Rheinheimera salexigens: one gene and its partner. The protein of the gene in region 1 interacts with the protein of each later gene in a pairwise test. Links are inferred from orthologs where the notes say so. Each region holds a gene or a part of one and is shown in the gene's direction. Other genes may lie near its edges.

What was found.
Region 2: the proteins of recR (region 1) and recO interact in binary tests that used the Escherichia coli proteins (3 or more experiments, as listed by UniProt). The link is inferred for Rheinheimera salexigens from one-to-one orthologs.

Annotation. Positions count from the first base shown.
Region 1 is NZ_MKEK01000001.1:3,019,767-3,035,938, reverse strand. The notes cover bases 7,447-10,286. They hold recR (recombination mediator RecR), read left to right. Parts: upstream 7,447-8,485; coding sequence 8,486-9,088; downstream 9,089-10,286. Other genes in these bases: htpG (molecular chaperone HtpG), read left to right, coding at 9,265-10,286; BI198_RS13935 (YbaB/EbfC family nucleoid-associated protein), read left to right, coding at 8,160-8,486; dnaX (DNA polymerase III subunit gamma/tau), read left to right, coding at 7,447-7,989. Outside these bases: BI198_RS13970 (TonB-dependent receptor plug domain-containing protein), read left to right, coding at 1-1,446; BI198_RS13965 (class I SAM-dependent methyltransferase), read left to right, coding at 1,576-2,523; BI198_RS13960 (HvfA family oxazolone/thioamide-modified RiPP metallophore), read left to right, coding at 2,673-3,080; BI198_RS13955 (HvfB family MNIO-type RiPP peptide maturase), read left to right, coding at 3,169-4,020; BI198_RS13950 (HvfC family RiPP maturation protein), read left to right, coding at 4,023-4,784; apt (adenine phosphoribosyltransferase), read left to right, coding at 5,059-5,607; more of dnaX, read left to right, coding at 5,653-7,446; more of htpG, read left to right, coding at 10,287-11,199; adk (adenylate kinase), read left to right, coding at 11,493-12,137; tpx (thiol peroxidase), read right to left, coding at 12,207-12,830; BI198_RS13910 (response regulator), read left to right, coding at 12,957-13,988; BI198_RS13905 (sensor domain-containing diguanylate cyclase), read left to right, coding at 13,990-14,949; sodB (superoxide dismutase [Fe]), read right to left, coding at 15,027-15,611; BI198_RS13895 (Grx4 family monothiol glutaredoxin), read left to right, coding at 15,851-16,172. UniProt on the Escherichia coli protein: May play a role in DNA repair. It seems to be involved in an RecBC-independent recombinational process of DNA repair. It may act with RecF and RecO.
Region 2 is NZ_MKEK01000001.1:1,220,479-1,236,745, forward strand. What follows is about bases 13,333-16,267. They hold recO (DNA repair protein RecO), read left to right. Parts: upstream 13,333-14,428; coding sequence 14,429-15,106; downstream 15,107-16,267. Other genes in these bases: rnc (ribonuclease III), read left to right, coding at 13,333-13,488; era (GTPase Era), read left to right, coding at 13,478-14,398; pdxJ (pyridoxine 5'-phosphate synthase), read left to right, coding at 15,237-15,971; acpS (holo-ACP synthase), read left to right, coding at 15,972-16,267. Outside these bases: BI198_RS05615 (response regulator), read left to right, coding at 1-330; BI198_RS15905 (bactofilin family protein), read right to left, coding at 395-901; BI198_RS05625 (M23 family metallopeptidase), read right to left, coding at 805-1,755; BI198_RS05630 (DUF2804 domain-containing protein), read right to left, coding at 1,856-2,869; BI198_RS05635 (FKBP-type peptidyl-prolyl cis-trans isomerase), read right to left, coding at 3,015-3,500; CAF17-like 4Fe-4S cluster assembly/insertion protein YgfZ, read right to left, coding at 3,514-4,551; BI198_RS05645 (FAD assembly factor SdhE), read left to right, coding at 4,701-4,952; BI198_RS05650 (protein YgfX), read left to right, coding at 4,939-5,379; nadB (L-aspartate oxidase), read right to left, coding at 5,422-7,023; RNA polymerase sigma factor RpoE, read left to right, coding at 7,172-7,747; BI198_RS05665 (sigma-E factor negative regulatory protein), read left to right, coding at 7,811-8,428; BI198_RS05670 (MucB/RseB C-terminal domain-containing protein), read left to right, coding at 8,428-9,357; BI198_RS05675 (SoxR reducing system RseC family protein), read left to right, coding at 9,357-9,812; lepA (translation elongation factor 4), read left to right, coding at 10,056-11,855; lepB (signal peptidase I), read left to right, coding at 11,869-12,792; more of rnc, read left to right, coding at 12,814-13,332. UniProt on the Escherichia coli protein: Involved in DNA repair and RecF pathway recombination.

The DNA of each region.
Region 1 (16,172 bases):
GAAGGTGCTATCGGTGATGTTATCGTTGATTTTGGTGTGCGTAAAAACAAAACCAAAACTTACGAAATTGGTCGTAACTACTTAATGGGTTCTAACGCGCGTAAAGCTATTGATAGCGGCGACTATATGTTAAACGACCCGTTTGGTACTCGTTTCACGACTGACGCAGATAGAAGTGCTTATGAAGGCGTATTAAAAGGTTTAAACGTAACGACTTCACGTATCGGTACTTTCGATCAAGAAGAAGTATTCGGTTCAGCGTCGTTTGACGTTATGGATACAGACGCTGGCGCGATTCAAATGATCGTCGGTGCAGAATACCGTAAAGAAGATTACTCAGATACCTATGACTCATTATCTGAAGCCGGCCAAGTAGGTGGTTCAGCAGGTAACAGTGCTGGTGGTGGTCGTAACCTTAAGAGTGGTTTCGTAGAAGCGTTAATTCCAGTAATGGATGGCTTAGAGTTCTCAGTAGCCGGTCGTTACGATAAGTACTCTGATTATGGTAGTGATTTCTCGCCAAAAGTATCAGTACGTTATGAGCCAATGGACGGTTTAGTATTCCGTGGTTCGTACGGTGAAGGTTTCCGTGCGCCAACGTTAGATATTTTAACTCAGAAGCCATCTCCTGATAATCCAAGTGTACAAGATGACCCATCATGTATTAACTTCGGTTTAGAAGCAGGTTGTGATATCCAAGTTAATGCTTTAACTGTTGCTAACCCAGAAATTAGCTCAGAAACATCTAAGCAACTTTCTTTAGGTTTGGCTTATCAGCCAACAGAGTGGTTAAACTTATCACTTGATTACTACGATATTGAAATCAGTAACATGATCCGTTTCTTCGGTTCAGATACGATTTTAACTCGTGAGCAATCAGGTGACCCAATCCCAGCTGGCTTAGGTGTAGCACGTTTAGCAAATGGTGGTATTGACTTAATTACTCAAGGTTATGCTAACGAAGGTAAGTGGGCTGTAACGGGTGTTGATTTCAACTTAAACACTAACTTTGACTTCGGTGCTGCTGGTCGTTTAAAGCAGACAGTACAGTTAAGTCACCGTTTAAGCAGCGAAATCGATGGTGGCCGTAACTCAATCACAGATCCGGGCGATCCGCGTCAACGTGCTTCATTATCAAACGTTTACGTTTGGGAGAACTTAGACTTCGCGTGGAACATCAACATGATTGGTTCACAGTTTGAAGATGTCGATCAAGTTCCAGGTCAACCAGGCCAAGTTGTTCGTACTGGCCACGTTGGTACATGGGTAACGCATGATATGCAAGTTAGCTATACCTTACCTACCAATACTAAGATTTCTGTTGGTGCGCAAAACGTGTTTGAAAAAGCGCCTCAGTTAATCCCATTTGGTGGTCGTAACTATAACTTCGATTTATATGATGCTTATGGTCGCGTAGCTTACGTTCGTTTATCACAGTCTTTCTAAGACTAAGATAAAGCTTAGGTAGTTCTTAAGTCATTGTTATTAAGATTTAAGTAATACTTGAAGAACCTTAAAAAGGCGGGGATTTCCCCGCCTTTTTCTATTTTTAAACGGGACAATAGGATTGCAGATATGCAGCATTGGAATTCGTATTGGAGCAATACCAAAACCTTAAATAGTTTTGCTGAAGGTCAGCAACAACATGGTTACAGTGGTGATATTGCCCAGTTTTGGCAGGCTATATTGCAACCAGTAGCAGAGAATAGCACTATTGTTGATATTGCCACCGGTAACGGAGGGTTAGCGGTCCTAGCCCAGCAGCACAACGCTAGCTTTAACATTATCGCTACTGATGCCGCCGATATTAACCCGCTCACTTTGTTTAGCCCCAGTGATGACTGTTATCCAGCTTTACAGCAAATTCAGTTTATGGCCAATGTACCGACAGAGCAGTTAACCCTAGCAAGTAACAGTGTCGATTTAGTAATTAGCCAATTTGGCTTTGAATACGCGCCCTTAGCAGCAGCGTTAGCGCAAATACATCGCGTGTTAGGTAAGAAAGGTAAGTTTATTGCGTTGGTGCATAGCCAACATTCGTTTATTACCCAAGATTGCCAAGACGGTGCCACGGTATTACAGCAACTGTTACAAACCGACGGCTTACTTAGCCAATTAATGCAATTTGCTAACCTGTGTCAGGCACTGGCGACAGAAACGCAATTAAGCACCGCACAACAGCAGCAGTTTTCCGAACATAATACCGCCTTATTACAATTTTTTAGGCAGACCCAACAGCAGTTTACGGTACAGAATCAGCAAGAGTGGTTTAATTTAATCGCAAAAGATTTAGTGCCATTAATTATGAACTGGCAAAGTTTAACATCGGCCACCGTTGACAAAACCAAGCAGAATTTGCAGCATTTCTTACAGCGCATCCAAGATCAAATAGCCAGTGCTTGGACTAATCAACGAGCCGAAGAAGTTAAAGCGCTATGCCAAACCACATGGCAACAGGTAAGCGTAGAGCAAATGCAGATTGAAGAGGGAGTTTTGTGCTGGATAGTGCAGTTACAAAAATGATAATTTTAAAACTCTAGTTTTTTATACCGGTATTTTATTAATTATTATTATAAAAAGCTAAAAGGAATAAATTAACTGAAATACAGTATTGGTTAAAACGGTCTATTATTAAGCAAGCTAAACCCAACAAACCTCAACAGGTGAAAATAATGAAAACAATTAAACATAGTAATGTAGCAATGGCAGTGGGTGCTTTAGTTTTTGGCTCATTAGCCACAGTAAGTACCAGTGCAGACGCCAACCCTTTTACTGCTCAAGAGCTCACTTCTGGTTATCAAATCGCTGCTAGCGAAGGTAAGTGCGGTGAAGCTAAGTGCGGCGAAGAGATGAAGAAGAAGCATGCTGAAAAAATGAAAGAAGGCAAATGCGGTGAAGGCAAGTGCGGCGAAGAGATGATGAAAAAATCAGCCGATAAAATGCAAGAAGGCAAATGCGGTGAAGGTAAATGCGGCGAAGAGATGATGAAAGAACACGCCGATAAAACCAAAGCAAAAAGCAAAGAAGCCACTTGTGGTGCTGGGAAAACTCAAGATGCCAAATGTGGTGGTGCAGTTTAATAGTTGATAGTGATCTTATAATAAGCAGCATATTGATCTGCATTATGAGTACCATATGCTGCATTATTAAGGATAACAGGATATAACCATGACAGCAGTACAAGGTGTAGGTTTAGGCTTGCGGCGTGAAATGCTGGGGCAAATGTTGCAGCATAAACCTGCAGAAATTGATTTTTTTGAAGTGGCGCCAGAAAACTGGATACCGTTTGGCGGCGCGCTACAAAAACAATTTAGCCAATTAACTGAACAGCACCAGTTTATTTGTCATGGTTTATCTTTATCTATTGGTAGCCCAGCCCCTTTAGATATTCAGTTTATAAAGCAAGTTAAAACATTTTTACAGCAGCATAATATTAGTATGTATAGCGAACATTTAAGTTACTGCTCGGGTGCCGGCCATTTATATGATTTGATGCCTATTCCGTTTACTGCTGAAGCGGTAGATTATGTTGCCAAGCGTGTGCAGCAAGTACAAGATATTATAGAGCAGCCTTTAATATTAGAAAATGTGTCTTACTATGCTGCCCCTGGTCAAGAAATGTCAGAGTTAGATTTTACTCTAGCCGTAATACAACAAGCAGACTGTAAGATGTTGTTGGACGTGAACAACATTTATGTAAATTCGATTAACCATAGCTACGATGCTAAGCAGTATTTACAGGCTATTCCTTCCCAGCGCATCGCCTATTATCATATTGCCGGTCATTATAAGCAGGCAGAGGATTTACTAATAGATACCCATGGCGCCGATGTAATTGATCCGGTGTGGCAGCTATTAGCATTAGCCTATCAACAACATGGTGTTAAACCGACCTTGTTAGAGCGCGACTTTAATATTCCTCAGTGGAGTGGCTTGCAACAAGAACTAAGCCAGATCCAGCAATTACAACAGACTGCACATGCTACAGCTTCGACACCCGTAACAGCAAAGCGAGCTTAATAATGAAGTTTCAGCAAATTCAGCAGCAATTTATGGATCATATTCAAGATCCTGAACACAATGCTGCGCCTGCCGATATTGAGGATAGGCGCTTAGCGATTTATCGCGAGTTGTTTTTTAATAATGTAGTTGGCTTTGTTAGTACTGGGTTTCCGGTTTTGCGCTCGTTATATTCCGAAGCCGAATGGCATAGGTTAGTACGGCAGTTTTATGCCGGTTATAGTTGTCACAGCCCGTATTTTTTGCATATAGCAGAGCATTTTTTACAGTTTATACAGCAGCAGTATCAGCTAACAGACTCTGATCCTATCTTTATGCTGGAATTGGCCCATTACGAATGGTCAGAACTTTATTTAGCGACTTTACAGGACAGTCAACAGGATGATCTAGCCGCTATACCCCTTGCTAGTGCTGCGGTATTAACGGCGCCACTGCAATTATCGACCTTGTGTTTATTGTTAGCCTATCCGTATCCAGTGCATCAAATTAGTCAAGTGTTTCAGCCCACGGCTGCTAGCGAGAATCAATTTTATTTACTCTATCGCAATGCGCAAGATGAAGTGAAATTTATGCTAATTAATCAATTAACGGCTTTGCTATTACAACAGCTCCAACAAACACCGGGAATAACCGCTAACAGCCTGTTTTTACAGCTGCAACCGCAAGTACCGCAATTTAGCCAACAACAATTTCAGCAAGGCGCAAGCACTATATTGCAACAGTTTGCGTCAAAAGGCGTGATTCAGGCTTTTCAAATGGGCTAAAATTCATTACCATATCACTATAATTTAATCGCATTATAAAGAGTAGCGCAATGTCAGACGAGAACTTCAAAGACTCATTCAATTTTTGGCAATTCTTGGCGTTAGTAGCAACTTTTGTTGGTTTGTTGTGCTTAGCACCAATTTTGCGTTGGATCCAAATACTGGGTTGATTAGCAGCATTTGCTGTCAGCCGTTTAAGTAAAAGCCGCCTTATGGCGGTTTTTTTGTCTCAGACCAGTGACTCGTTTCTGGTGAGTAAATTAAGGTTTTTATTATGGATAAGCAACTTCTTGCAACTGAGTTAAAACAAGTGATTAAAACGGTAATGGATTATCCTAAGCCAGGTATCGTATTTCGTGATGTAACCAGTTTAATGCAAGATGGTCCTAGCTTTAAAAAAGTGATTGATGCATTTTGCGAAATTTATAAAGACCACGGTATCGATAAAATTGTTGGTACTGAGTCGCGTGGTTTTATTTTCGGCGCGCCTTTAGCGTATGCCATGGGTATATCCTTTATCCCGGTTAGAAAGCCCGGCAAGCTGCCGCGTAATCGGATTAGCCAAAGCTACCAATTAGAATATGGTGAAGATACGCTTGAGCTGCATGCTGATGCTATTTGTGCTGGCGACAAAGTGTTGTTAGTAGATGATTTACTGGCAACCGGTGGCACTATTGATGCGACGGTAAAGTTAGTGCGTCAACTCGGTGGTATTGTTGAAGATGCCGCTTTTGTTATTGCCTTAACCGATTTAGGTGGCGTGGCAAAATTACAGCAAGCCGATTTAAAAGTGCTTAGCTTAGTTGAGTATGCCGACGAATAAGCTTAGTCTGGACTTAGAGCAATTATTAGAGTGTAAGCAGCGGTTATGAGTTATCAGGTTTTAGCACGCAAGTGGCGTCCACAGCACTTTTCTCAATTAGTGGGGCAAGAGCATGTAAAAAACGCGCTCAGCAATGCCTTAACCAATAATCGGCTGCATCATGCCTATTTATTTACCGGTACTCGCGGTGTAGGTAAAACCACGATAGCCCGCATTTTTGCTAAAAGTTTAAATTGTGAGCTAGGTATTACGGCGTCACCTTGTGGTGAATGCACAGCGTGCCGTGAAATTGATGCCGGTAACTTTGTCGATTTAATGGAAATTGATGCCGCGTCGCGCACCAAAGTAGAAGATACCCGTGATTTATTAGATAACGTGCAATACGCGCCAAGCCGTGGCCGGTTTAAGGTGTATCTAATAGATGAAGTGCATATGCTGTCTAAGCATAGTTTTAATGCCTTACTTAAAACACTTGAAGAACCACCGCCGCATGTTAAATTTTTACTGGCGACGACTGATCCGCAAAAATTACCGATCACAGTATTATCTCGCTGTTTGCAGTTTAATTTATTAGCCTTAAGTCCTACGCAAATAGCGCAGCATTTAGCCTATGTATTAACCGAAGAAAATATTCCTTTTGTTGAACCGGCATTAAACTTAATCGCCAAAGCGGCTAAAGGCAGTTTGCGTGACTCATTAAGTTTGACTGATCAAGCTATTGCCCAAAGTAATAGTGATATTCAGCTTGATGTTATTAGAACCATGCTGGGCTATTTAGAGCAAAGCTGGGCTGAGCAACTATTACAGGCTGTTTTGGCCCAAGATGCGGTTGGCTTACAGCAGCAATTAGCCACGCTGGTGCAGCAACATAATGACTATGCGCAAGTATTAGACGATATGTTGTCGATTTTACATCTAACCGCATTAAGTCAATTTACCCCCGCGGCAGCAGCGATTAGTGAAAGTGCAGATTTTATTCTGCAATTAGCTCAGCGCTTAGAACCGGCTCAAGTGCAGTTATATTATCAATTATTAATCAGCGGTAAAAAAGAATTGGCTTACGCCCCAGATGCCCTGATTGGTTTAGAAATGGCGCTATTACGGGCTATGGCGTTTGCCCCCGCTAGCGTTAACTTAGTAAGCGGTATTAGCCAACCGAGCCACCCAAATAGTGCAGTAGAGCCTGTAACGCTAAGTAGCCATGTTGCTTCCAAAACTGATGCACTAAGCACTGTTGAGCCAAGTACTGCTGAGTCAAGCACTGCTGGGTCAAATACAGCTATGCCAAAGCCAGTGGCGCAGCCAATGCAAACACCCGAGCTGCCAGCGCAGTCTTTAGCTCAAGCTTCTGCACCGGCAATAACAGCAAGCCCAGTAGCGCATTCTCAGGAAGTACTAGCACCTGATACACCTGAGGCGTCCCAAGAACAACAACGGCTGCCAATACAGCCGATGGCAATAGATGCCATAGTAGAGCCACAGCAGCCAGCTATAGCGCCGAATGCCGGTATTGACTCGGTAACCTCCGGCATTATGGCTAGGCGAGGCATAAGCTTAGAGCAAAACAGCCGCGCTGCTGAAAAAAAGATTGAGCGGCCATTAGCGCCGCGCTTGGCAGAGTCGGCTGTAACGGTGCGGCCAGAAGCGTCGCCGGCATTACCTCAAAGTCAGGCCAATAGTAAGGCTCAGATGCCACAACCTGCCATGCAGCAGCCAGTACATTCGCCATCCCAGTTACCAACACAAGCGGCTACGCCTAATAGAACAGCACCAGCTCAGTCAGCCGTTATTGATGATGCAGGCTATAACGATGCTGTTGCCGGCTTAAATGATGAGCCGAATTATGAAGCGAACTATGAGCCGAATGATGAACCTAATGACGAGCTAGCGCCATTTGATAATGGCCAAGCTGATGCGATGTGGCAGCAATATCAAGCAGAGACACCGCCATTAACGGAATTTGATGGCAGTATTAATCAGCAAAATTTTTCAATTAAATTTGCGGCCCAAGTAGATGCGTGGGCGGCCAGAATAGAGCAGTTAGATACCGGTGGTTTAAGTAGGTTGTTTTTACTTAATGCAGCCATCAGTTTACAAGGTGAGAATATGCAGTTAAGTGTTGCTAAAAGTCAGCAACATTTAGACGATGCTGAGTTTAGACAAAACTTACAGCAACTATTAGAGCACAGCTTTAATCAGCGTCTGCAATTACAGATAAGTTATCATGATGAAGTCGCTGATAGTCCTTTGGCTATTCAGCAACGCATAGTTGCTGAGCGGCGAGTATATGTGCATAAATTACTGCAACAAGATGACAACGTTATTCAGTTCCAGCAATTATTTGCGGCACAAATGCTAGAAGATACCATTCAAGTAAACTAATCTAGTGTTACAAACAAGACTTGTATTTATGCTACTGAATCTTTATCTTGTCGCGCTAAGGTCATGCAAAAGCACTGCGCAAATACGCACTGCTTTGCCAAACTAAGCTTTACCAAATCGAAAAAAGCGTAACACAAATTACTAAATACTAACTAACAGAGAGCGATATTATGTTTAAAGGTGGTATGGGCAATATCATGAAGCAAGCGCAAGCTATGCAAGAGAAAATGCAAAAAGCGCAAGCCGAAATCGCAACCATGGAAGTAACGGGAGAGTCTGGTGCAGGTTTAGTGAAAATAACCATGTTAGGTAATCACAATGTACGCCGTGTTAGCATTGACGATAGCCTGTTAGAAGATGATAAAGAGATGCTAGAAGATTTAATCGCAGCTGCGCTTAATGATGCTGTGCGTCGGGTTGAAGAAACCAGTAAAGAAAAAATGGGCTCAGTTGCTGGCGGTATGCAATTACCACCAGGCATGAAAATGCCATTTTAATGAGCCGTTATACGCCATTATTACAGCAGCTGATTGACGCCTTACGCATTTTACCGGGTGTAGGGCCTAAATCTGCCCAGCGTATGGCTTTTGCTTTACTTGAGCGCAATAGAGATGCCGGTTTAGCTTTGGCTGATGCCTTGGCACAAGCCATGACCAAAATAGGTCATTGCCAGCGCTGCCGTACGTTTTGTCAATCGACGCTCTGCGCAATTTGTGCTGATCCTAAACGTGAGCTCGATGGCATAATGTGTGTTGTTGGTTCAGCGGCAGATCAACATGCCATTGAACAAATTGGCCAATTTAAAGGCCGCTACTTTGTGTTGCAAGGCTATTTGTCGCCGTTAGACGGCATTGGGCCACAAGACTTAGGGCTGGATAGCTTAAGTTCACTATTAGCCGAGGGTGGCACCACAGAGCTTATTTTAGCCACTAATCCAACCGTTGAAGGTGATGCTACGGCGTTTTATATTGCCGAGTTAGCGCAAAAACATAACGTTAAAGTGTCAAGAATTGCCCAAGGTATCCCTATAGGTGGCGAGCTTGAGTTTATTGATGGCACCACGCTATCACACGCCTTTAGTGGCCGAAAACAGTTTTAGAAATTAAAAAGGGTCAGAGTGATTTTATTCGTTTTAAATAAAATCACTCTGACCCTTTTTAATTGTTATGAGCTTGAAAATCTGTAAATCCTCCCCATATTAGATGACAGTATGTTGCTGCCTTAGTTGGTTGCACATTAATGCCATTAACCTGTTATGTTTAGAGGATTAACACAATGAGTGACACCACAGCAAATTCAGCTGGCCAAAAGCAAACCCATGGCTTTCAGGCAGAAGTAAAACAGCTATTGCAGCTGATGATCCATTCACTGTATTCAAATAAAGAAATTTTCTTACGTGAGTTAGTATCTAACGCGTCAGACGCAGCCGATAAGCTACGTTTTATGGCGCTGTCTGATAGCAGCTTATACGGTGATGACGGCGATTTACGCGTTCGTATTAGTTTAGATGAAACAGCCCGTACCTTAACCATTATCGATAATGGCGTGGGTATGTCAGAACAAGATGTGATTAGTCATCTTGGTACTATTGCCAAATCAGGCACTAAAGAATTTTTCTCCCAGTTATCTGGCGATCAAAGTAAAGATTCTAATTTAATCGGTCAATTCGGTGTTGGTTTTTACTCCGCTTTTATTGTTGCTGATAAAGTCACCGTGCGTACGCGTAAAGCGGGTGCGGCTGCTAATGAAGCTATTGAGTGGGAATCGGCAGGTGAAGGCGATTACAGCATTACCCCTATTACTAAAGACAGTCGCGGTACTGAGATCGTTTTACACTTACGTGAAGGTGAAGATGAGTTCTTAAGCCGTTGGACTGTTGAAAAAATTGTCACTAAGTATTCAGATCATATCAGTATCCCGGTTGAGTTTTGGCAAGAAGAACAACCAGAGAGCGAAGGCGAAGACGGCGAGAAAGTCGCAGCAGTGCCAGGCCATTGGCAAGCAGTTAACAAAGCTACGGCATTATGGACCCGTGATAAGTCTGAATTAACAGATAAAGAATACAATGAGTTTTACAAGCATATTTCTCACGATTGGAATGATCCACTAAGCTGGAGCCATAACAAAGTTGAAGGTAAGAGTAATTACACCAGCTTGTTATATGTTCCTAAAAAAGCGCCATTTGATATGTGGAACCGTGATGCGCAACATGGTTTAAAACTGTATGTACAGCGCGTATTTATCATGGATGACGCTGAACAGTTTATGCCTAGTTACTTACGCTTTATGAAAGGTGTATTAGATTCTAGCGATTTACCGCTGAACGTATCACGGGAAATTTTACAAGATACTAAAGTTACTCAAAGCTTACGCAAAGGCTGTACTAGCCGTACTTTAAAAATGCTAGAAAAGCTTAGTAAAGACAGTGAAAAATACCAAGCATTTTGGGATGAGTTTGGCCAAGTATTAAAAGAAGGCCCAGCTGAAGATATGGCCAATAAAGAGCAAATAGCGGCTTTATTGCGCTTCTCTTCTACCCATACTGACGACACGGTGCAGAGCGTTTCATTAGCCGATTACATTAGCCGGATGAAAGAAGGCCAAGATGAAATCTATTATATTGTAGCGGATAGCTTTGCTGCGGCGAAGAATAGCCCACACTTAGAAGTGTTACGTAAAAAGGGCTTAGAAGTGTTGTTGTTATCTGATCGTATAGATGAATGGTTGGTTCAGCACCTAACTGACTTTAACGACAAAAAGTTACGCTCTGTGGCGAAAGGTGGTTTAGATTTATCTAAATTAGATGACGAAGACACCAAAAAGGCACAACAAGAAACCGAGCAAGCTTTTGCTTCTGTAATAGCGCGCTTTAAAACCGCACTAGGCAGCCAAGTTAAAGATGTCAAGGTTAGCCATCGCTTAACCGATAGCCCAGCTTGTGTGGTGACTGACGAGCATGATATGAGCACGCAGATGATTAAGTTGATGGAATCTGCTGGCCAAAAAGTGCCAGAAGTAAAACCTATCTTTGAAATAAACGCTGAACATAATTTGGTTAAGCATATTGCCGATGAGCAAGATGAGCAGCGTTTCAAAGAGTGGTCAGAAGTATTACTTGATCAGGCGTTATTAGCAGAGAAAGGTAGCCTTAAAGATCCTGCTAGCTTTGTGAATCGCTTAAACCATTTGCTGCTGTCTTTAGCAAAATAACCGCTAATTAAGCTAAAGCGTAAAGCTTTTCTAAAACCACCTTCGGGTGGTTTTTTTCTATCCAACTTTAGTCGAGGCTTTACGGCTGCTTTTGCTAAGTTAATGTTGGTTTTAATAACCTAGATAGCGTTATTTGTCTGGTGTTAAGCCATAACCAATTAACCACAGGTATGGCGCGCCAATTGGGCGATTGGGGCAACACGGCTGACAAACTTCTTGTTTCAAGTAACGCATTGTGTAAAGATCTGGGCTTTATTATATAACTATGTATCTCAGAAAATGAGGAATTTGCTATGCGCATAATATTGTTGGGTGCCCCAGGTGCCGGAAAAGGAACTCAGGCTCAGCTCCTGATGAATAAATACGGCATTCCACAAATATCAACCGGTGATATGCTGCGCGCAGCGATAAAAGAGGGCTCAGCTCTTGGTGTGGCTGCAAAGCAAGTGATGGATGCAGGTCAGCTAGTGTCTGATGATCTTATTATTGGTTTAGTCAAAGAACGTATTGCTAAAGCTGATTGTGCCAAAGGGTTCTTATTAGACGGCTTTCCACGGACGATTCCGCAAGCAGATGCCATGAAAGAAAACGGTATTGTGATTGATCATGTTATTGAGTTTGACGTTGCTGATAACGTTATTGTTGAGCGTATGAGTGGCCGTCGGGTTCATCCCGCATCGGGTCGTGTATATCATTTACGTTATAAGCCACCTGTGGTTGAAGGTAAAGATGACGTGACTGGCGAAGAGTTAATCATTAGAGCAGATGATGTTGAAGCGACTGTTCGTAAACGTTTAGCTATTTATCATGAACAAACCGAGCCATTAGTTGGCTATTATCGTGCAGAAGCACAAGCCGGTAATACCCAATATCATCATATCGATGGTAGTAAACCGGTAGACGAAGTTGGCGCTGAGTTATTATCGCTACTGAGTTAACCCGGTCTAAAACAAAAAACCCAAGTAATAACTTGGGTTTTTTTATGCTTAATCAGATCAGTGCCAAGCTTATTTGTTTTTTTCGATAACACTATTTAAGGCATTTAAGGCATCAGTGTAATCTGGCTCGGTAGCTAAATTTTTCACTAGCTGTTGATAAACCAGGGTGCCTTTATTATCAATAATTAACACTGCTCGGGCTAAAATGCCCATATCTTTAATCAGTAAGCCATAGTTAGTACCAAAGTCACGCCAAACGGCATCAGATAATACCGCCATCTCTTCGACTTGTTCTTGTTGGCAAAACCGTTTTTGGGCAAAAGGTAAATCAGTACTGATGGTTAATAACACCACTTGCTGCGGTAAGCCCGCGACTTCATTATTAAAACGTTTAGTTTGTAATGAGCAAGTGCCAGTATCTATACTTGGTACAACGCTAATTAATAGCGTTTTTCCTTTAAAATCAGCAAGTGTTACGGTTTTAAAGTTACTATCAACGACTTTAAAGTTTGCTGCTTTTTTATTAATTTCTGCTTTACTACCCAAAAGTACTACATTTTTATTACCTGCTTTGATTAAACTTAGCCGTTCGGGTAGTTTGGCTTGGAGATCAACTGCCGCTATACTGCTGCTAAAGCTACACAGTGTAATTAGGGTCAATAGCTTAATACTTAAATGAGATAGTGCAGTCATGATGCCGCTCCTGTTATGATAAATGGCTAAATAAACATGGCTAAATTGTGCTACATAATACTGCTATTGCTTGGTCTGTCAGTTTCAGGCTAGACTGAGTTGTAGCGAGTGCAAAGTGAGAATCGGATGCCCACAGCTGTTTTAATATGTGATGACTCAAACTTGGCGCGAAAACAGCTCGCCAAGATATTACCACAAGAGTGGCAAGAAAATTTATATTTTGCCGGTCACGGTGCTGAAGCACTTGCGGTTTTAAGCCAGCATGCTATCGATTGGTTATTTTTAGATTTAAATATGCCGGTCATGGATGGCTATCAGGTTTTAGCTGAATTAAAAAAAAGTAATAGTAAAACTAAAGTTGTTATCGTTTCCGGCGATATTCAACCAGAAGCCTATGAACGCGCCAAAGCGTTAGGGGCCATCGACTTTATTAAAAAACCGGCCGAAACGGCAAAGATTCAGCAATTATTACAACGTTTTGGTGCCAGTCCAAGTCTCAACTCTGCTACAGATATAGCTACAGATAAAACGGCAAAAATATTACAAGCTGAAGCAATAGAGTTAAGTTGTGACATGCGCGATGTGTTACAAGAGCTGACTAATATTGCCATGGGCCAAGCCGGAGATTTATTAGCCCGCTTACTCAATGTGTTTGTTAAACTACCCATTCCTAATGTCAATTTAATTGAAGTTAGCGAATTACATATGGCATTGGCCTCTGTTGAACGCGAAGCTAGTACCGCCGCGGTATGCCAAGGTTTTATTGGTGGAGGGGTTTCCGGGGAAGCCTTGTTGATTTTATCTGAGTCTAGTTATAAAGATATTGCTCGGTTAATGAATTATCATGGCAGTTTATCGGCACAGATTGAATTAGAATTACTGATGGATATTAGTAATATTTTAATAGGTGCGGTATTAAAAGGGTTATCCGAACAGTTAGATATCAGCTTTAGCCAAGGTCATCCTGTGGTATTAGGTCAGCGTGAAACCGTTAGTGAATTAATTAAATCTAATGCGCGGCGTTGGCGAAAAACTTTAGCAATAGAGCTGACTTACGGTATTGAAAATTACAATATAAGTTGTGATTTATTGTTGTTGTTCACGGAAGATAGTTTAAAAACCCTGAATTACAAAGTTGCTTATTTGTTGGAGGGTTAGCATGCCGCAAGCGCAAATAGATGTCTCAGAAATTCATTGGTTAATGGATATGTTTCGAACTGTGGATGTCGGGTTAGTGGTATTAAATTGCGACTATCGGATTCAAGTTTGGAATGGTTTTATGGAAAACCATAGTGGCTTAACTCCGAGCCAAGTAAGAGACCGTTATTTATTCGATTTGTTTTCAGAGATTGATGAAGATTGGCTCAGACGTAAATGTGATCCCGTCATTTTATTAAAAAACCGCGCTTTTACCATCTGGGAGCAGCGACCTTATATTTTTAAATTTCGTAATTATCGGCCTATAACGGGCTCTGCGGATTACATGTACCAAAATTGCACCATTTTTCCGATAACCAGTAACAGCGGTGAAGTAACTCATCTGTGCTTTATTATTTATGATGTAACTGATATTGCCGTTAGCCGTTTGGAACTTGAACAGATGAACACACGGTTGCAGCAATTATCGAAAATTGATTATTTAACCAAGTTGTATAATCGTGGGCATTGGGAAGAAAATTTAATACAAGAATTCAAGCGGTTACAGCGTTATTCGCACTATAGCACCCTGTTAATGTGCGATATTGATCACTTTAAGCAGGTTAATGATACTTACGGTCACACTGCGGGTGATTTAATGATCCAAAAAATTGCCGATGCGATACGCTTAAATTTACGTGAGACCGATATAGCTGGCCGTTATGGTGGCGAAGAGTACGGTGTACTATTAGTTGATACCACTTTAGAGCAGGCCACGCACTTTGCTGAGCGCTTACGCCACTCAATCGAGCAAATGGTGGTGATGTATAATCAAATGCCCCTTAAAGTGACGATAAGTTTGGGGCTGGCCGAGTTTAATAGCACCATGAAACAACATGTAGATTGGATTGAAGCGGCAGATAAAGCCCTATATGAATCTAAAGTATCTGGACGCAATCAATTAAGTTGTTATCAGCCTTAGTTTAAAATGAAAATTAAACCTTTAAGCAATAAAAAAAACCCAGCTTTTGCTGGGTTTTTTATTGCTAGATTATTTGCTTATTTAGCAAAGTTTTCTGCAGCAAACTTCCAGTTTACTAATGCCCAAAACGCATCTAGGTAAGCTGGGCGCGCATTACGATAATCGATATAGTAAGCGTGTTCCCACAAGTCTACTGTTAATACAGGCGTTAATGACTTATCAGTTAAAGGTGTAGCAGCGTTGCTGGTATTCACAATATCTAATGTGCCATCAGCCTTTTTAACTAACCAAGTCCAGCTAGAACCAAAGTTATTTACTGCTTTATCGTTAAGTGCCGCTTTAAACTCAGCAAATGAACCCCATTTAGCGTTAATAGCATCGGCTAATGCGCCTGTAGGCTCGCCACCGGCGTTAGGTGCTAAGCAATTCCAGTAGAAGGTATGGTTCCATACTTGAGCTGCGTTATTGAAAATACCGCCTTCAGAGGTGCGAACAATTTCTTCTAAAGACTTACCAGCGTAATCGGTACCTTCAATTAAGCCGTTTAATTTTACAACATACGTATTGTGGTGCTTGCCGTAATGGTACTCTAAAGTTTCAGCAGAAATGTGTGGTGCTAAAGCATCTTTTGCATAAGGCAATGCAGGTAATTCAAAGGCCATAGTTGTTCTCCGTTAGCGTTGTTTAACATGTCTGTGTGGCGTAGACTACAAAACCTGACTAGTTTACTCAAGTTTTGCTCTGCCAAGTTTAGGACGATTTTGATTACTTTTTACTATTAAAGTAAAAATCGTTTTTCGTTATCTACATAGATATGGGGTTTTTTTCTCAAAACTCAAGTGTAACTAAGTAAAGAACAGCGTAAAATAGTATTAGGCTCATTTTTTTGTAAGAGGTAATCATGGAAACAATTGATAAAATTAAGCAACAAATTGCAGAGAACCCGATTCTTTTATTTATGAAAGGCTCACCTAAATTTCCAAGCTGTGGTTTCTCGGCACAAGCGACTCAAGCTTTAATTGCCTGTGGTGAGCAGTTTGCTTATGTCGATATTTTGCTCAACCCTGAAATCCGTGCCGAGTTACCTAACTACGCTAATTGGCCAACCTTTCCGCAACTTTGGGTTGATGGCGAATTGGTAGGTGGTTGTGACATTATTTTAGAAATGTTTCAGCGCGGTGAGTTACAGCCGTTGATTGCTGCAACTGCGGCTAAAACAGCTA
Region 2 (16,267 bases), 1.8 Mb from region 1 along the record:
GGTGCGACTATTTTAGGCGATGATGATTCAACATTAATGACCCTAGCAAAATCAGTGGCATTAAATCACCATGAAAAATGGGATGGCACTGGCTATCCTAGTGGTATTAGCGGTGCCGATATACCCTTAGAGGCGCGTATTGTGGCGCTAGCCGATGTGTTTGATGCCTTAACCAGTAAAAGGCCGTATAAAGAAGCTTGGTCGGTTGAGCAAGCAATGGCGCATATTAAAAGCCAGAGCGGTTTACACTTTGATCCGGGCTTAGTGCCATTGCTAGAGCAGCAATTAACTGAAATTTTATTAATAAAAGCGCGCTGGCAAGAAAGCTAAGCGCGCGGGTGAGCTTTATTTGAGCGGTACACGCGGTTAAAGCTAGGCTTAAGCTTTTAACCACTTAAGCTTTTGCGGCAGTTTTGGCTGCTGGGCTATTTACACTATCGGCACTAATATCACTTCTATCACTGGTATCGCTGGCTTCAGTTTTTGCATCAGTCTCAGCAAAGCTAACACTAGTTTTAGCGGCAGTGGTTAAGCTAATAACTTTTTCATCAGTGGTAGGGCGGGTTTTACCTAAGAAGCTGCCGCCACGTTCAATGCATAAATCATCAGAATGAATTGAACCATGCGCTTTACCATTAGGTAATATCTCAACGGTGTTAGCGTAACAATCGCCTTCAAATAACCCATTAATCACTACCTTATCTGCAGTAATCTCGCCTTTTACTCGACCACTAGCACTAATGATCAAGGTTTTGTCACTAACAATTTTACCTTCAACAAAGCCATCAATATGTACATCACAAGTTAATCGGATATTGCCGTTAATTGTGCATCCTTGACCGATAATAGTTGTAGTTGATTGCTGGCTTTTGTTTGTAGCATGCTTACTAAAGAATCCCATTTAATGCTCCGTTCTTGTTCAAACACTAGATCGAAATTAGTCGCATCCCAATCCATAAAACTTTGTGGATTAAGCGCTCGATCAAGAAAGTGTATTTCATAATGTAAATGCGGTGCGGTTGATAAACCGGTGTTGCCAGACATAGCAATAAGCTGGCCTTTATGGACAAAAGTGCCACTTTTGACTTTAAACTCGTCTAAGTGGGCATATAAAGATGAAAAACCAAAGGCATGGCGAATTTTAAGCAGGTTGCCATAACCGGATTTACTGGTTCTGACGACATCAACTACACCGTCGGCTGGCGCATAAATTGCGGTACCGCGTTTTGCCGATAAATCGACGCCTTTATGATGTTGTTGTTTGCCAATAATAGGGTGCTGCCGTGCGCCAAAACGGGATGTACGACGACGAAAATCTAACGGTGAGCCATTAGGGACTAATTGCAACATCGCTTGGCGTGCTGTGGAGTTTACCGAAGCGGTATCTAAGCGGTTCTCTAAGTTTTGTGGGTATTGCTGCTCAAGACCAAGCGCCAGTTCAATTTCACCTACGCGGTTAATGACTTGCAGCATTTCGTCTTTTTTCTGGCCAAGCTCTTGGGCTAATTGCTGCTTACTGTGTTGTAAATTAGCAATTTCATCTTTAAGAGTATTGGCTTGTACAGCCAGCTCTTTGCGCTGTATTCGAGTGTGATCGACGGTACGTAGCAAATAATCAATAACGCCAGCAGTGATTATAAGACCAAATAGCAGCAACCAGAGGCCAATAATAGCATTACGTTTAAACAACGCACTAATGTTGAAATGGCGTGTACCACTGATGGTAGAAACAGAAATGATAATGCGATCTTTCATTCAGATTGGTTCTGACTCAATGGTTAAAAAATAGTTAGACCGCCAAAATAGGGTGCTTTATAAGTAGTGTCAAGTTTTTTGACAGTTTGATATTTACCCATTACCACCGCGCAAAGTGGTTTTCAGCCAAGCCGGGTACTTGATTTAACACTATTTTATCACCCTTTTCCGTTACAATTATGCCACTAAAAACACCACAATATTGACGGAAATTACTTATCACCAGACCAAGGTTGAGTTGTTCTTGACGCGCTTGATGCGGGGTAAATGTGAGTTGCAGTCTTTGATCGCTACTGTTAAATGTCCAGATAGAATTGGCATGCTGTTTATCAAATTGAATATCAACATTCGCTATACGATGCATCTGGCCATTTAGCCAAAACGCATTTTCATTAAAGCCAGTTTCATTAACACCCGCAGCGACATTTAAACCAAAGTGTCCTTGTGCTAATACCGCACTAATACTGCCCCAGCGCCAATTAGTTTCTCGCCGCATATAGCCCGCTGAAAAATCATAACCCCCTAATGCTGAGCTTAAATCTAAGCGTTGGCCTTTATAATCCAACTGACCCGTAATAGCTAAAGCGTTATGTTTTTGGGTGTAAGTCCAGCCGTTATAGCCAGTAGGGCTACACATGGCTATAGGCTGTGCGCTGCTGGCACCATTTAGGCTGAATTTGCCATTAAACATTTCGCCGCTAAGTTCAATGTGCCAATTGTAGTTATCCAAATCAATACTTATCTGCTGTTTAGCCTTAATGTGAGCACTGCCAGATACTGGGGAAGGACTCATTTGAACACCTAAGCTAAAAGGTTTGATTATGCTGATTTCATCTAAATGTTGCTGCTGGCGCTGATAAAAATAACAAAAGCCATTAGCGGCATAACGAATGTCGGCAATGGCGATACCAATTTGCCAATCAGGATGACAAATACTGATAAATTGAAACTGCTTATAATGTAAATATTTGGCTAGTTTAGAGGCAGGTTTATCCATAACCGTATGATAGGCAAATTCTGCCAAAGCCAAATCTGTAATGGGGCTATCAAAATAACCAAAGCGCGGTTGGCCTTGTGTATTGATAAGTTTGTTGGGGGGTACTTGATTAGTCATGACAAAGCACACTTAAATGGCGATAAGCCATCAAAGCATACTTTAATCATAACTAGCAAGTGTAAGGATAAGTTGAAGCAGCCAAGGTGATAACCTAAAGTAGCTAAGTTACACCATTGAATTTATGGCAGTTAATTTACAGGAATTAGTGATCAGCCTGACCATCAATACCGTGAACATGGCCATGTGCTAGCTCTTCTTCAGTGGCGTCACGCACTAGCGTAATTTCAACATCAAAGATTAAATCAATACCGGCTAATGGATGATTACCATCAACTATTACATCGGTATCGGTGACTTCTAAGATAATAACGGACTGCTCTTGGCCTTCAGGCCCTGCAGCACGAAAGCGCATACCTGGTGCAACATCCATACCTTCGAACATGGTTTTAGGCACAGCTTGAGTTAGGGCATCATGACGTTCGCCATAAGCTTCTGCAGCTGGAATATCGGCTTTAAAAGTCTCTCCGCTAGTTTTACCAATTAATGCTTGCTCTAAGCCGGGGATTAATGAACCGTGGCCAAATAGAAAGACTAAAGGCTCGCCACCTTTAGAAGAGTCTAATTCGTCACCAGTTTGGTTAGTAACGGTATAGTGAATGGCGACAACTTTGTCTTGAGAAATGGTCATGAAAACCTCTGTTTTATAAGGAGTAAGGTAACGGTACTATTTGCAACGACGGCGCACTGTCGCTGTTCAACCGCAGAGAATCTGCCGGTGTTATGTCATTGGGCAGCACGGCAATCAACCATAATGTATTGTTGATATTAGCTGCATTAACAACCTGGCCAGTCCGGCGCCAGTTTTCGTTTAATTGCAGTTCAATGTCTGTACCTGCAGCAGGCAATTCATCGGTTTCAGCAGTAAGAATAAAGGCAGCGCGTTTATTGCCACCACGGTACTTTAAGCGGGCGACTGTTTCTTGGCCGATATAACAGCCTTTAGTAAAACTAATGGCATCAATAGCTTGCAGGTTTAACATTTGTGGCACTAACTGGCCAATTAATCCGTGTTCAAGATAACTAAAACCGCAACGAATATGCTCTGCTAACCATAAATTTGGCGCCGCAAAAGGCAGTGCTTGGCTCATCAATTGTTGTGCCGCACTAATTGACTGCAACATAATAAAGTGGCTTTGGCCTAAACGCAGCAATAGGGCATTATTGTGCCGACTTAATTGGCCAATGTCAGGCAGGCTAAAGCCTAACTCTGCAATTAAGGCACTGACCTTAGCTTGCTCTGTACCACCAATACCAAATACGGCATATTGGTCTTGGCCTGAGCTAAAGGAGACTTTAGAGAAAACACCGAATTTTTTCCATTGCTCGGTAGAGGCGGTTAATTCATCTCTAAAAGCGATAACGATTAATGGTGCTATTTCACTATCAGAACTATCAGAACTATCAGAACTATCAGAACTATCAGCGCTATCCTCTTTAGTCGCAGTGCAAATATGGAATTGCGACCACATTTTGCCCTTAGCGTCACAATGGGCGCCACGTAGAAAAGCCGTGTTAGTCAGCGCTGCTATATCGCAGGTAGTTTGGCTTTGCATATATTTAATCGTGTCAGCCCCACTAATGCTTAGGGTGTCAAAAGCCGGTAAAGGCGCAATAAATGCTTGCTCTGGCTCTGTAGATAGCCCAGCGTAATGTTCAGCGGTTAACCATGATGTATGCATAATAACGTCAGCTAATTTAACTCAATTAAGTGGTGATAGTATAATCATTGGGGAATGCAGCTAAAAGCTCAACCCCAAGACGGAAAATTTGTTAGAATCGATGTTTAATATCATGCTCATTTAAATCTGAGCCACGCATAAGGTGAAGTATGACAGAATTGATGATTAAACCAAGATTGCGCTGGGCATGTCGCCGCGGCATGCTTGAGCTAGATGTGCTTTTGGCTCCTTTTGTTGAAGAGGGCTATGACGCGCTTAGCTTAACGCAAAAACACGACTTTGAGCGTTTGTTAGCAGCGGATGATCCTGATTTATTTAGTTGGTTTATGGGCCATGGCAAGGCGAAGGACCCGGCTTTACAAGCTTTAGTCGCTGTGATCTTGGATCGTGTCCGAGTTTAATCTTTGTTTGCAATCATCGACACTAGCCCAGTGCTTACTTTGGCTAGTGTTACCTTCTCCCTTATTGGTATTAATGGCTAATCCGGTACCCACCAGCGGTTGGCTAATCATTATTCCGTTGTTGTTAGGCTATTATTTAACGTGGTTGGCCTTAATTCAACGGCGCCAAAATAAGCAGCTCGCTACAATAACGGCCGACGGGCAATTACATTGGTTTGCACCCATAAATGATACCGGTCAGGTTAAAGTAGGCGGCTTAGTCAGTCAGTATGTGCTGCGTTTAGATTGGTATAGCGATAATCAACAGCGGTTATTGCAACAGTGGATTTTTTTCGATCAGTGTCAGCCCACCGACTTTCGAGCTATTGCTAGGGTAATAAGCCAAACTAATTGGTCCGTGACTAAACATAATAAGCTTAGCGAGTGACGTTGGCTGACTTAGGGTATAGTCACTCGCGAATCAACGGCGTTATTTAGGTTCAAGTATGGTCGGTTTACTATCGGCTAATAATTTAGGGTAATCTAGATTGTAATGCAAACCACGGCTTTCTTTGCGCTGCATAGCGCTATGGATAATAAGCTCAGCCACCTGAACTAAATTTCTTAATTCTAATAAGTGATGGCTAATATGAAAGTTACTGTAGTATTCATTAATTTCTCGCTGTAATAACTCTACCCGATGTAACGCCCGAGCTAAGCGCTTATTAGTGCGCACTATACCCACATAATCCCACATAAAAAGTCGCAACTCATGCCAGTTATGGCTAATAACGATTTCTTCATCTGAGTCGCTAACACGGCTATCGTCCCAGGCCGGAACATTTTCCAGAGCGGTTGTGGTGTCCAGTTGCTGCAAAATATGTTTTGCCGCAGCTTGGGCAAACACCACACATTCTAATAATGAATTACTGGCCATGCGGTTAGCGCCATGTAAGCCGGTATAAGCGACTTCACCCACAGCATATAAGTTGGTTATATCAGTTTGGCCATCTAAAGACGTGACAACACCGCCACAAGTATAATGTGCTGCCGGCACCACTGGGATTGGTTGTTGGCTAATATCAATACCGATACTTAAACATTTGGCATAAATAGTCGGGAAGTGCTCAATAACAAAATCTTTTGGTTTATGGCTGATATCTAAATACACGCAATCAGCGCCAAGACGCTTCATTTCAAAGTCGATAGCACGGGCGACTATATCCCGCGGGGCCAGTTCAGCGCGCTCGTCAAACTCAGGCATAAAGCGGCTGCCATCAGGGCGCAATAAATACGCGCCTTCGCCACGCATAGCTTCCGTAATTAAAAAGTTGGGCGCATCTGGGTGATATAAGCTGGTAGGGTGGAATTGGTTAAACTCCATATTGGCAACTCGGCAGCCGGCTCGCCAGGCCATAGCAATACCATCGCCACTCGCTACATCGGGGTTACTGGTATAAAGGTATACTTTACTGGCACCACCGGTAGCTAACGCCACAAAGCGCGCTCGGATCAGTTCCACTTTGCCAGTTGATGTGTTTAAGACATAAGCGCCATAGCAACGTTTAGCATCTAAGCCTATTTTTTTGCCATTAATTAAATCAATGGCATTATAGTTTTCCAGTAATGTAATATTTTTATGGGCTTTAACTTGTTCAACTAAGGTCAGTTGTACTGCTTGACCAGTGGCGTCTGCCGCATGCAAAATCCGGCGATGGCTATGACCGCCTTCACGCGTTAAATGATATTTAAGCTTGCCATCATTATCTTGGTACTGATCAAAGGGTACGCCTTGGGCTATCAGCCATTGCATTGCCGTTTTAGCATTGCTAGCGGTAAATTGTACCGCTGCTTCATCACATAAGCCGGCGCCTGCCACCAAGGTGTCTTTAACATGGGAGTCAATACTATCATTTTCATCAAATACTGCGGCAATCCCGCCTTGTGCATACAAGGTAGAACCTTCGCGTAAAGGGCCTTTGCTTAACACTAAAACTTGTGCGTTATCAGCTAGTTGTAGTGCTAATGATAAACCGGCAGCACCGCTACCGATAATTAATACATCACAAAGATATTCTTTTGCTTGCTTCATGCGATACACTTGTTTGCAGTCAAAGTCGGGCTATTGTAGCTTTTTTGTCAAACTTATCAGAACTATTTCTTTCATCGATGGTCATAATGGTACGCAAGAACAGCGCCAGTAAGCATTATAGTCAGTATTACAGGGGATAAGCTCGAACATGAGCGAGCAAGAATTGGACTGGCAAATTGTCCAGCGTGTACAACAGGGTGATAAAGCCGCCTTTAATTTGTTGGTAAAAAAATATCAACATAGAATAGCGAACTTAATATCTCGATATGTCTCTAACCATGGAGACGTGGCCGATGTGGCACAAGAAGCTTTTATAAAAGCTTATCGTGCAATACCCGGTTTTCGCGGTGAAAGTGCTTTTTATACATGGCTTTATCGTATTGCAGTTAATAGCGCCAAAAATTATTTAGTGGCTAGAAATCGTAAGCCACCAGCAACAGATGTGGATGCCGATGACGCTGAATTCTTTGATGGCAGTGATGCCTTAAAAGAGCAAGATTCACCGGAAAGGCTATTGTTATCTGAAGAGATCCGTTCAGTTGTGTTTAACACAATTGATAAATTACCTGACGAGCTGCGTACTGCAATTACTTTGCGCGAGTTAGAAGGGTTAAGTTACGAAGAAATTGCGGAAGTGATGGCATGTCCAATTGGCACCGTTCGCAGCCGTATTTTTAGAGCAAGAGAAGCAATTGATGCTCAACTTAAGCCGTTAATAAGTTAAGTATCAGTGGCACAACACTAGCAAGCTAACTATGCATAGCTAGTAAATATGACAGGAACCAATATGTCGTCAGAAAATCAAGAATGGCTCTCTGCTGCCAGTGATAATCAGTACATTGATGAGCAACAGCTTGATGTATTGTTGGAGCAGGCAGAGTTACAGCATAAACTGCAGCGCTTCCATACTGTAGGTGCGGTATTACGCCAAGAAAAAAGCATCGAGCTTCCAGCAAGCTTTGCTGATGATATTGTCGCTAAGCTAGCCGATGAGCCGGTATATAAATTGCAGCAAACTAGCAATTTGGTCACAAAAGTGGATCCAAAGGCTAAAGCAGCAAATAGCGGTTGGTTTCAAGCAGTGGCCCAAGGTGCAATTGCGGCCGGTGTGGCATTAATGGCGGTATTTGGTGTGCAACAGTATCAGCAGTCGCCTACGCAAGATGCATTATTACCGTTGCCGGTATTACAAACTCTACCTGTAGCGGGTTTTGCTACGCCGGTGAGTTTAAGTCAAACAACCGTCAGCTCTCGCTTTGAACAGCAAGAGCAGCAAGCGATGCTAGAACAGCAAAAACGGTTACAGGCTTTGCTAAATGCTCACCGCCAACAAGTGCGAAGCATGGAACAACAACAGCAGGCTAGTAATCAAAAACCGACTAAAGTGGTTGAAAACGAGCAATAATGATGCGATTCCAAGGCTTTTGTTGTGCCATAGTTCTGATGTTAATCTCTACTATGGCGCAAGCCGAACAAGCAGGCTGGGCGATATTTAATAAAGTACAGCATGCGGTGAAAGAGTATAATTTTGATACCTCTTTTGTGGTATTAAAAGGTAGTCAAGTTGACACTTACCGTTGGCTGCATGGTAAGTCAGAGCAGCAAGAAATAGAGCATTTAATCCCTTTAGACACTAACGGTGTCGATATACTGAGGCGAAATGAGCTAGTTTATTACTTGCTGAGTGACAGACCTGCGTTTGTAGTCTCGGGTCACAGTATTGCTGAATTGCCTGCAATACTGTTTGAATCTGACACCAAACTAAAGCAGCTGTATAATGCAGTTCCTGGCAGTAGCTCTGTAATGTCGGGGCGAAGCGCGCAGTTATTGCGCCTGACTGCTAAGCAGCCGGGTCGTTATCATTATTGGTTGTGGCTAGATGATGAGACAGGCTTCCCATTGCGTATCGATACCTTGTCAGAACAACAAGCCCCGCTAGAGCGATGGTTAGTCACCCATATGCAAATTACCCCAGAGTTTCCAGAGAACCTGCAAGCTTTACTGGTTGCAGATTTACCGCAACCGGCTGCAGCTGAGATTAAATCTATGCCTAATGCCAAGCAGCAATTAACTTGGTTGCCTGATGCTTATCATATTATTACTCAGCCGGCATCTATCCCACAATTAGAATCTAATTTACAAAGCTATTGGTTATTAACCGATGGATTGCATCAAGTGTCGGTATTTGTTCAACCCAGTCAAGGCTTACCCACCCAAGCTTATCGTGATGGAGCCACCACTATTTTTGTGCAAAGCTCGCCAGTGCTTGAAGTCACGGTAATTGGCCCTGTGAGTATTGATATTGCCCGCCAGCTAGCAGCAGGAGTTAAGTAATGGTAGAACAACTCGCTAGTGTAGTGGCAGCAGAAAACAATGGCGTTTGGTTAACCACTACGCCTGTCAGTAGCTGTAATGCTTGTAATGTCAGTGACGATTGCGGCACCGGCATCGTGGCTAAAACCCTGACACCTCGACAGCACCGCTTTTTTGTCAGTACCGATTTAAGCTTATTACCAGGTGAGCAAGTTAAAATAGCCGTTTCTGAGCAAAATTTATTACAAGCCGCCTTTATTGTCTATTTACTGCCTTTAGTATTAATGTTGCTAGCTGCTTTATTTGCTAGCCATAGCCTAATGTTAGCTGAAGGCTGGGTTATGTTAGCGGCGCTATTGGGCGCGAGTGTTGGTTTCTTGATAGCACGGCGCTATAGCTTATGGCAGCAAAGTCAAACTGAGCAAATCCATATAATGCAAGTATTGCCACAACTTGCCATTCATCTCGCTGAATAAACTATTTATCATTAGTTTTAAGCAAATAGACAGTAGCCTTTATTAAATAAAACATAGAAAGTATTAAATAAAGCATAGCAAGTATTAAATAACACCTAGCAAGTATTTAATAACACATAGCAAGGCGCTGCGGGATAGAGTACAATTCGGGCTAATTTTTCAGAATAACCTGCGTTTTAGTGGCTGGTTGTGCTAAGCAAAATGCTGCACCCACCCTAAGTCGCCTAAAGCTTTGCGGACAACATGCCTAAACTTAATCACATCAGAAATTTTTCTATCATTGCTCATATTGACCACGGTAAATCTACCTTATCAGATCGCCTTATCCAGTATTGTGGTGGCTTATCTGATCGCGAAATGCAAAAACAGGTATTAGACTCGATGGATTTAGAGCGCGAGCGCGGTATTACTATTAAAGCGCAAAGCGTTACCCTAAATTATAAAGCTGATGATGGCGAAACTTATCAGTTAAACTTTATCGATACGCCAGGTCACGTAGACTTTAGCTATGAAGTTAGTCGCTCTTTAGCCGCCTGTGAAGGTGCATTGCTTGTTGTCGATGCTGGTCAAGGTGTGGAAGCGCAAACCGTAGCTAACTGTTACACCGCGTTAGATATGAATTTAGAAGTTATTCCAGTATTAAATAAAATAGACTTGCCGCAAGCCGATCCCGATCGCGTTGCCGAAGAAGTTGAAGATATTATCGGTATTGAAGCCTTAGGGGCAGTGCAGTGCTCGGCTAAAACCGGTCTGGGTATTAAAGATGTGTTAGAAACCATCGTGAAAAAAATACCCGCACCAGATGGCGATGTAGATTTGCCAACCCAAGCATTGATCATCGATTCTTGGTTTGATGCTTATCAAGGTGTAGTGTCATTAGTTCGAATTAAACACGGCAGTATTAAAACCAAAGACAAAATTAAAATCATGTCTACTGGCCAAGTATATGAAGTTGATGAAGTGGGTATTTTTAGCCCTAAAGCAACCAATACGGGGCAATTACACCCAGGCGAAGTAGGCTATATTATTGCCGGTATCAAAGAAATTAAAGGTGCACCAGTAGGTGATACCTTAACCTTATCGCGTAATAGTGCTGAAAAACCTCTACCAGGCTTTAAGCGCATTAAACCACAGGTTTATGCTGGTATATTCCCTGTTTCGTCAGATGATTATGAAGACTTCCGTGATGCCTTAGCTAAGTTGAGCTTAAACGATTCTTCGTTATTTTATGAGCCAGAAAGCTCAGGTGCATTAGGCTTTGGATTCCGCATTGGTTTCCTAGGCATGTTACACATGGAAATTATTCAAGAGCGCTTAGAGCGCGAATATGATTTAGATTTAATTACCACAGCGCCAACCGTAGTGTACGAGGTGGTGACCAAAGACGGCTCAGTGGTGCTGGTAGATAACCCAAGTGCGTTACCTTCCGTAAATGATATTGAAGAGATTCGCGAGCCAATCGTTGAAGCGCATATATTAGTGCCACAAGAATATTTAGGTAATGTAATTACCTTATGTATTGAAAAACGTGGTGTGCAAAAAAATATGAGCTATCACGGTCGTCAAGTTGCGGTGGTATATGAACTACCCATGGCTGAAGTGGTTATGGATTTCTTTGACCGTTTAAAATCGACCAGCCGTGGCTATGCTTCGTTAGACTATTCGTTTAAACGCTTCCAATCTTCCAATATGCAACGAGTTGATATTTTAATTAATGGTGAGCGAGTTGATGCATTGGCTATTATTAGTCATGTCGATTTTGCTCAAGGTCGTGGCCGTCAATTAGCTGAAAAGTTAAAAGAGCTGATCCCACGCCAGATGTTTGATATCGCTATTCAAGCGGCTATTGGTAACCATGTTATCGCCCGAACCACCATTAAGCAGATGCGTAAAAACGTATTAGCGAAATGTTATGGTGGTGATATTAGCCGGAAGAAAAAATTATTACAGAAACAAAAAGACGGTAAAAAACGGATGAAGCATGTGGGTAACGTTGAAGTACCACAAGAAGCTTTCCTGGCTATTTTGAAAGTCGGTAAATAATTAAGGGATATACATGGCAGGTTACTTTGCAATTTTTTTGGTGTTACTGACATTAGCTAGCGGTTTAATTTGGTTGTTAGATGCTTGGGTTTTAGCGCCTAAACGGCAGCAACGGTTAGTGTTAGCGCAATCAGCAATAGCGGGCGAGTTGCCAGAGTCGGCAAGCCAAGAGTTAGTAAAAGAGCCCTATATTGTTGAAACAGCAAAGTCGATTTTTCCTGTTATCGCCTTAATAACGTTATTTCGTTCTTTTATGTACGAGCCGTTTCAAATTCCATCAGGTTCGATGATGCCAACCTTATTGGTGGGTGATTTTATCCTGGTGGAAAAGTTTTCCTATGATGTCAAAGATCCGGTATGGCGCAAAACCTTATACAGCAATAAAACGCCTTCACGTGGTGATGTTGCAGTATTTAAGTATCCTGAGCAGCCTACCGTCGACTTTATTAAGCGCATAGTAGGTTTACCGGGCGATAGAGTTATTTATCGTAATAAACAGTTATTTATTCAAAAAGCCTGTGCTACTGAACAAACATCTGGCTGCGGTAAGTTAGAGATTGTTGACTTACAATTGAAAAATGAAGGTGAGTTTTTTCAAGAGCAATATCCGCAGCGCCGTTATACAGAGCAGTTAGGCGAAGTTAGCCATGATATTTTACAAACGCCAATGCGCCGCGAACCGACGCATATGTTTTATAAACAGGCGAATACCGATATCGATGAATTTGTTGTGCCTGAAGGCCATTACTTTGCGCTAGGTGATAACCGTGATAATAGCCGTGATGGCCGATTCTGGGGCTTTGTACCTGCGGATAATTTAGTGGGTAAAGCGGTATTTATCTGGATGAGCTTTGAATTCAGTGACGATGCCGATAGCTGGTTACCTGGTTGGGTACCAGTAGGGGTTCGTTTTGAACGGTTAGGTGCAATTCACTAACAAAGCAGATAAGAGACAATGATGCAAAAAAGCTTAACGCCCTTGCAGGCAAAACTAGGCTATCAATTTACAGATGCCGCTCTATTAGAGCAGGCACTGACTCACCGCAGTTGCAAAGGGCAACACAATGAGCGCCTTGAATATTTAGGTGATGCGGTATTAAGCTTAGTTATAGCTGAAACTTTATATAGCCATTTTCCAAAAGCACGTGAAGGCGATTTAACCCGGATGCGCGCTATGTTAGTCAAAGGTGTGACCTTGGCTGAAATTGCTCAAGAGTTACAATTGTCTGAGTTTTTGCGCTTAGGCCCAGGTGAGTTAAAAAGTGGCGGCTTTCGCCGTGAATCTATTTTAGCCGATACGGTGGAAGCTATTTTAGGCGCAATTTACTTAGATAACGGTATGGAAGCTTGTAAAGAGCGAATTTTATTCTGGTTTGCTTCGCGTTTAGCGGAGATCGCACCAGGTCAGCAAAAAGACTCTAAAACCTTATTACAAGAATATTTACAAGGGCTGCGTTTAGCGCTGCCTGAATACGATGTTATCGCCACACAAGGCGAGGCACATAAACAAACCTTTACGGTAAGGTGTACTATTGCTGGTATGCCTCCTTTTACGGCTAGCGGAAGCTCGCGGCGTAAAGCTGAACAAGATGCTGCCAATATGGCACTGGAAAAAATATCTAATGACAGATAAGCCTGTAACAGTTACTGATAGCACCACTTATGCTGGCTTAGTTGCCATAGTGGGTCGGCCTAATGTAGGTAAATCAACCTTATTAAATAAGTTGATCGGCCAAAAAGTCAGTATCACATCGAAAAAACCGCAAACAACTCGGCACCGTATTGTCGGTATTGATACTCAAGAGAATTACCAAACCGTTTATGTTGATACGCCTGGCCTACATATTGAAGAAAAAAGAGCTATTAACCGGTTAATGAATAAAGCGGCAGCTAGTTCAATTTTAGATGTTGAATTTGTGCTGTTTGTGGTTGAAGGTACCCGTTGGACTGATGATGACCAAATGGTATTAAACCGTTTAATTGCCGCTGATAAACCGGTTATCTTAGTGGTAAATAAAGTCGATTTATATCGAGATAAAGAAACGTTATTACCGCATATTCAATGGTTAGGCCAACAGTTAAATTCTATTGGTGTGGTGCCGTTATCTGCTGAAACCGGTGATAACGTTGAAGCGTTACGTCGCTTAGTACAAAAAAACTTATCGCCTTGCGAATTCTTTTTCCCTGACGACTATGTAACTGATCGCTCTATGCGTTTTATGGCAGCAGAAATGGTCCGTGAAAAGCTAATGCGCTTTTTAGGTGATGAATTACCGTATTCTGTTACCGTTGAAATTGAGCGTTTTAAGTGGGAAGAAAAGCATTACCATATTGCCGCCTTAGTGTTAGTTGAGCGTGAAAGCCAAAAGCGGATGGTAATTGGTAACAAAGGTGAACGCATTAAGACTATTGCCACTGAAGCTAGGCTTGATATGGCCGCAATGTTAGAACAACCGGTATTTTTACAAGTGTGGGTAAAAGTAAAATCGGGTTGGGCTGATGATGAACGTGCACTGCGCAGCTTAGGTTACGGCGAAGATTAACACTTTCTGCCTGATGAAAAAATTACCGTGATGCAAAATCCGCTTATCGCTGGTTATATTCTACACCGCAGGGCTTTAGGTGAAGATAAGCTGATTTTGCAGTTACTGATGCCTGAAATAGGCCGAATTTCAGCGGTAGTTCGTAAACGTAGCGGTAAACAACGCGTTGCATTACAGCCATTTCAAGCCTATAGCTTACAGCTAACGGGCCGTTCTGAATTAAAAACCATTGCCAAAATTGAAGAGCTTGCACCGGCATTTAATTTGCAGGGCAAAGTGCTATTTAGTGCTATGTATATAAATGAGTTAATCTGTCGGATTTGGCCCAATGATTTGGCAACTGATCAATTGTTTGGCTTATATCAGCAGAGCTTACAACAACTGGCAGAGGTAACTGATGCCGTGGTCGATTTAGAACCTTGCCTACGTCAGTTTGAGTTTGAATTACTAATTGAGCTAGGGATCGCCATCGATTGGACCTGTGATCATAGTGGCCAAACCATAATTGCGCAGCAACATTATCAATGGCTAGCCGAGCAAGGTTTTGTACCGGCAAAAACCGGTTGGTTAGGCCAGCATTTAGTTAATATAGGTAATCAGTACTGGGCAGATAGCGACACACGGCGTAGCGCTAAACAATTAAGCCGAGTATTATTAGCGCCTTTACTGGGTGCTAAACCTTTGGCGAGTAAAGCTCTTTTTAATTGAAAACTTACTGCGAATTAATTTATGAGCTTAATTTAAACCCCTCATTTTTGTGTTTAATTTAAAAAATTAAGTAAAGTGTTAACTCTAACGATGTTTTACGTTTAGTTGCCTTAATAATAAGGAGTATTGCATGCAACAGCCTATTTTTCTTGGTGTGAATATTGATCATATTGCAACGTTACGTCAGGCCAGAGGAACTTATTACCCTGAGCCCGTGCATGCTGCTTTAATTGCCGAGCAATCGGGTGCTGATGGTATTACGATACATTTACGCGAAGATCGTCGGCACATTATAGATCGGGATGTTTATGTCCTTAGCCAAACCATCGCTACCCGGTTAAATTTTGAAATGGCTATAACCGATGAAATGCTAAAAATTGCCAGCGATGTTAAACCGTATTTTGCCTGTTTTGTGCCAGAAAAGCGCCAAGAGCTCACCACAGAAGGTGGTTTAGATGTTATCAGTCAGGCCAGTAAAATTAGCGATGCTATTGCGCAAATGGCTGAGCACAATACTTTAGTGTCATTATTTATTGATGCCGATAAACAGCAAATAGATGCCGCAGCAAAAGCCGGCGCCCCTTTTATTGAAATCCATACCGGTCAATATGCACAAGCAACGGACCCTAAGTTGCAACAAGCTGAACTAAAACGGATCCAAGAAGCGGCAGCTTATGCGGCTTCATTAGGTATTACCGTCAATGCCGGCCATGGTTTGCATTATCATAACGTACAACCGATAGCGGCAATTCCTGAAATGTATGAGTTAAATATTGGTCATGCTATCGTCGCGCGTGCGGTATTTTCAGGCTTAGCCAATGCGGTGTCAGAAATGAAACGCTTAATGGTTGAGGCGCGTCGCTAAATGGCCATTGTAGGCTTGGGTACAGACATTGTAGAAATTGCGCGAATAGCCACTAGTTTAGCGCGCAGCCCGGGCTTAGTTAAACGGGTTTTAACCGCTGCAGAACAAGAAATTTATCAGCAGCGGTTTGCCATTAATCCTGAACAAGCAGGCCGTTATTTTGCTAAGCGGTTTGCGGCGAAAGAAGCGGCGGCTAAAGCCTTAGGCACAGGCATTGGCAGAGGTGTGTCGTTTCAACATATTCATATTAGCAATAATGAACAGGGTGCACCTTTACTTTGTTTTAGTGATTTTGC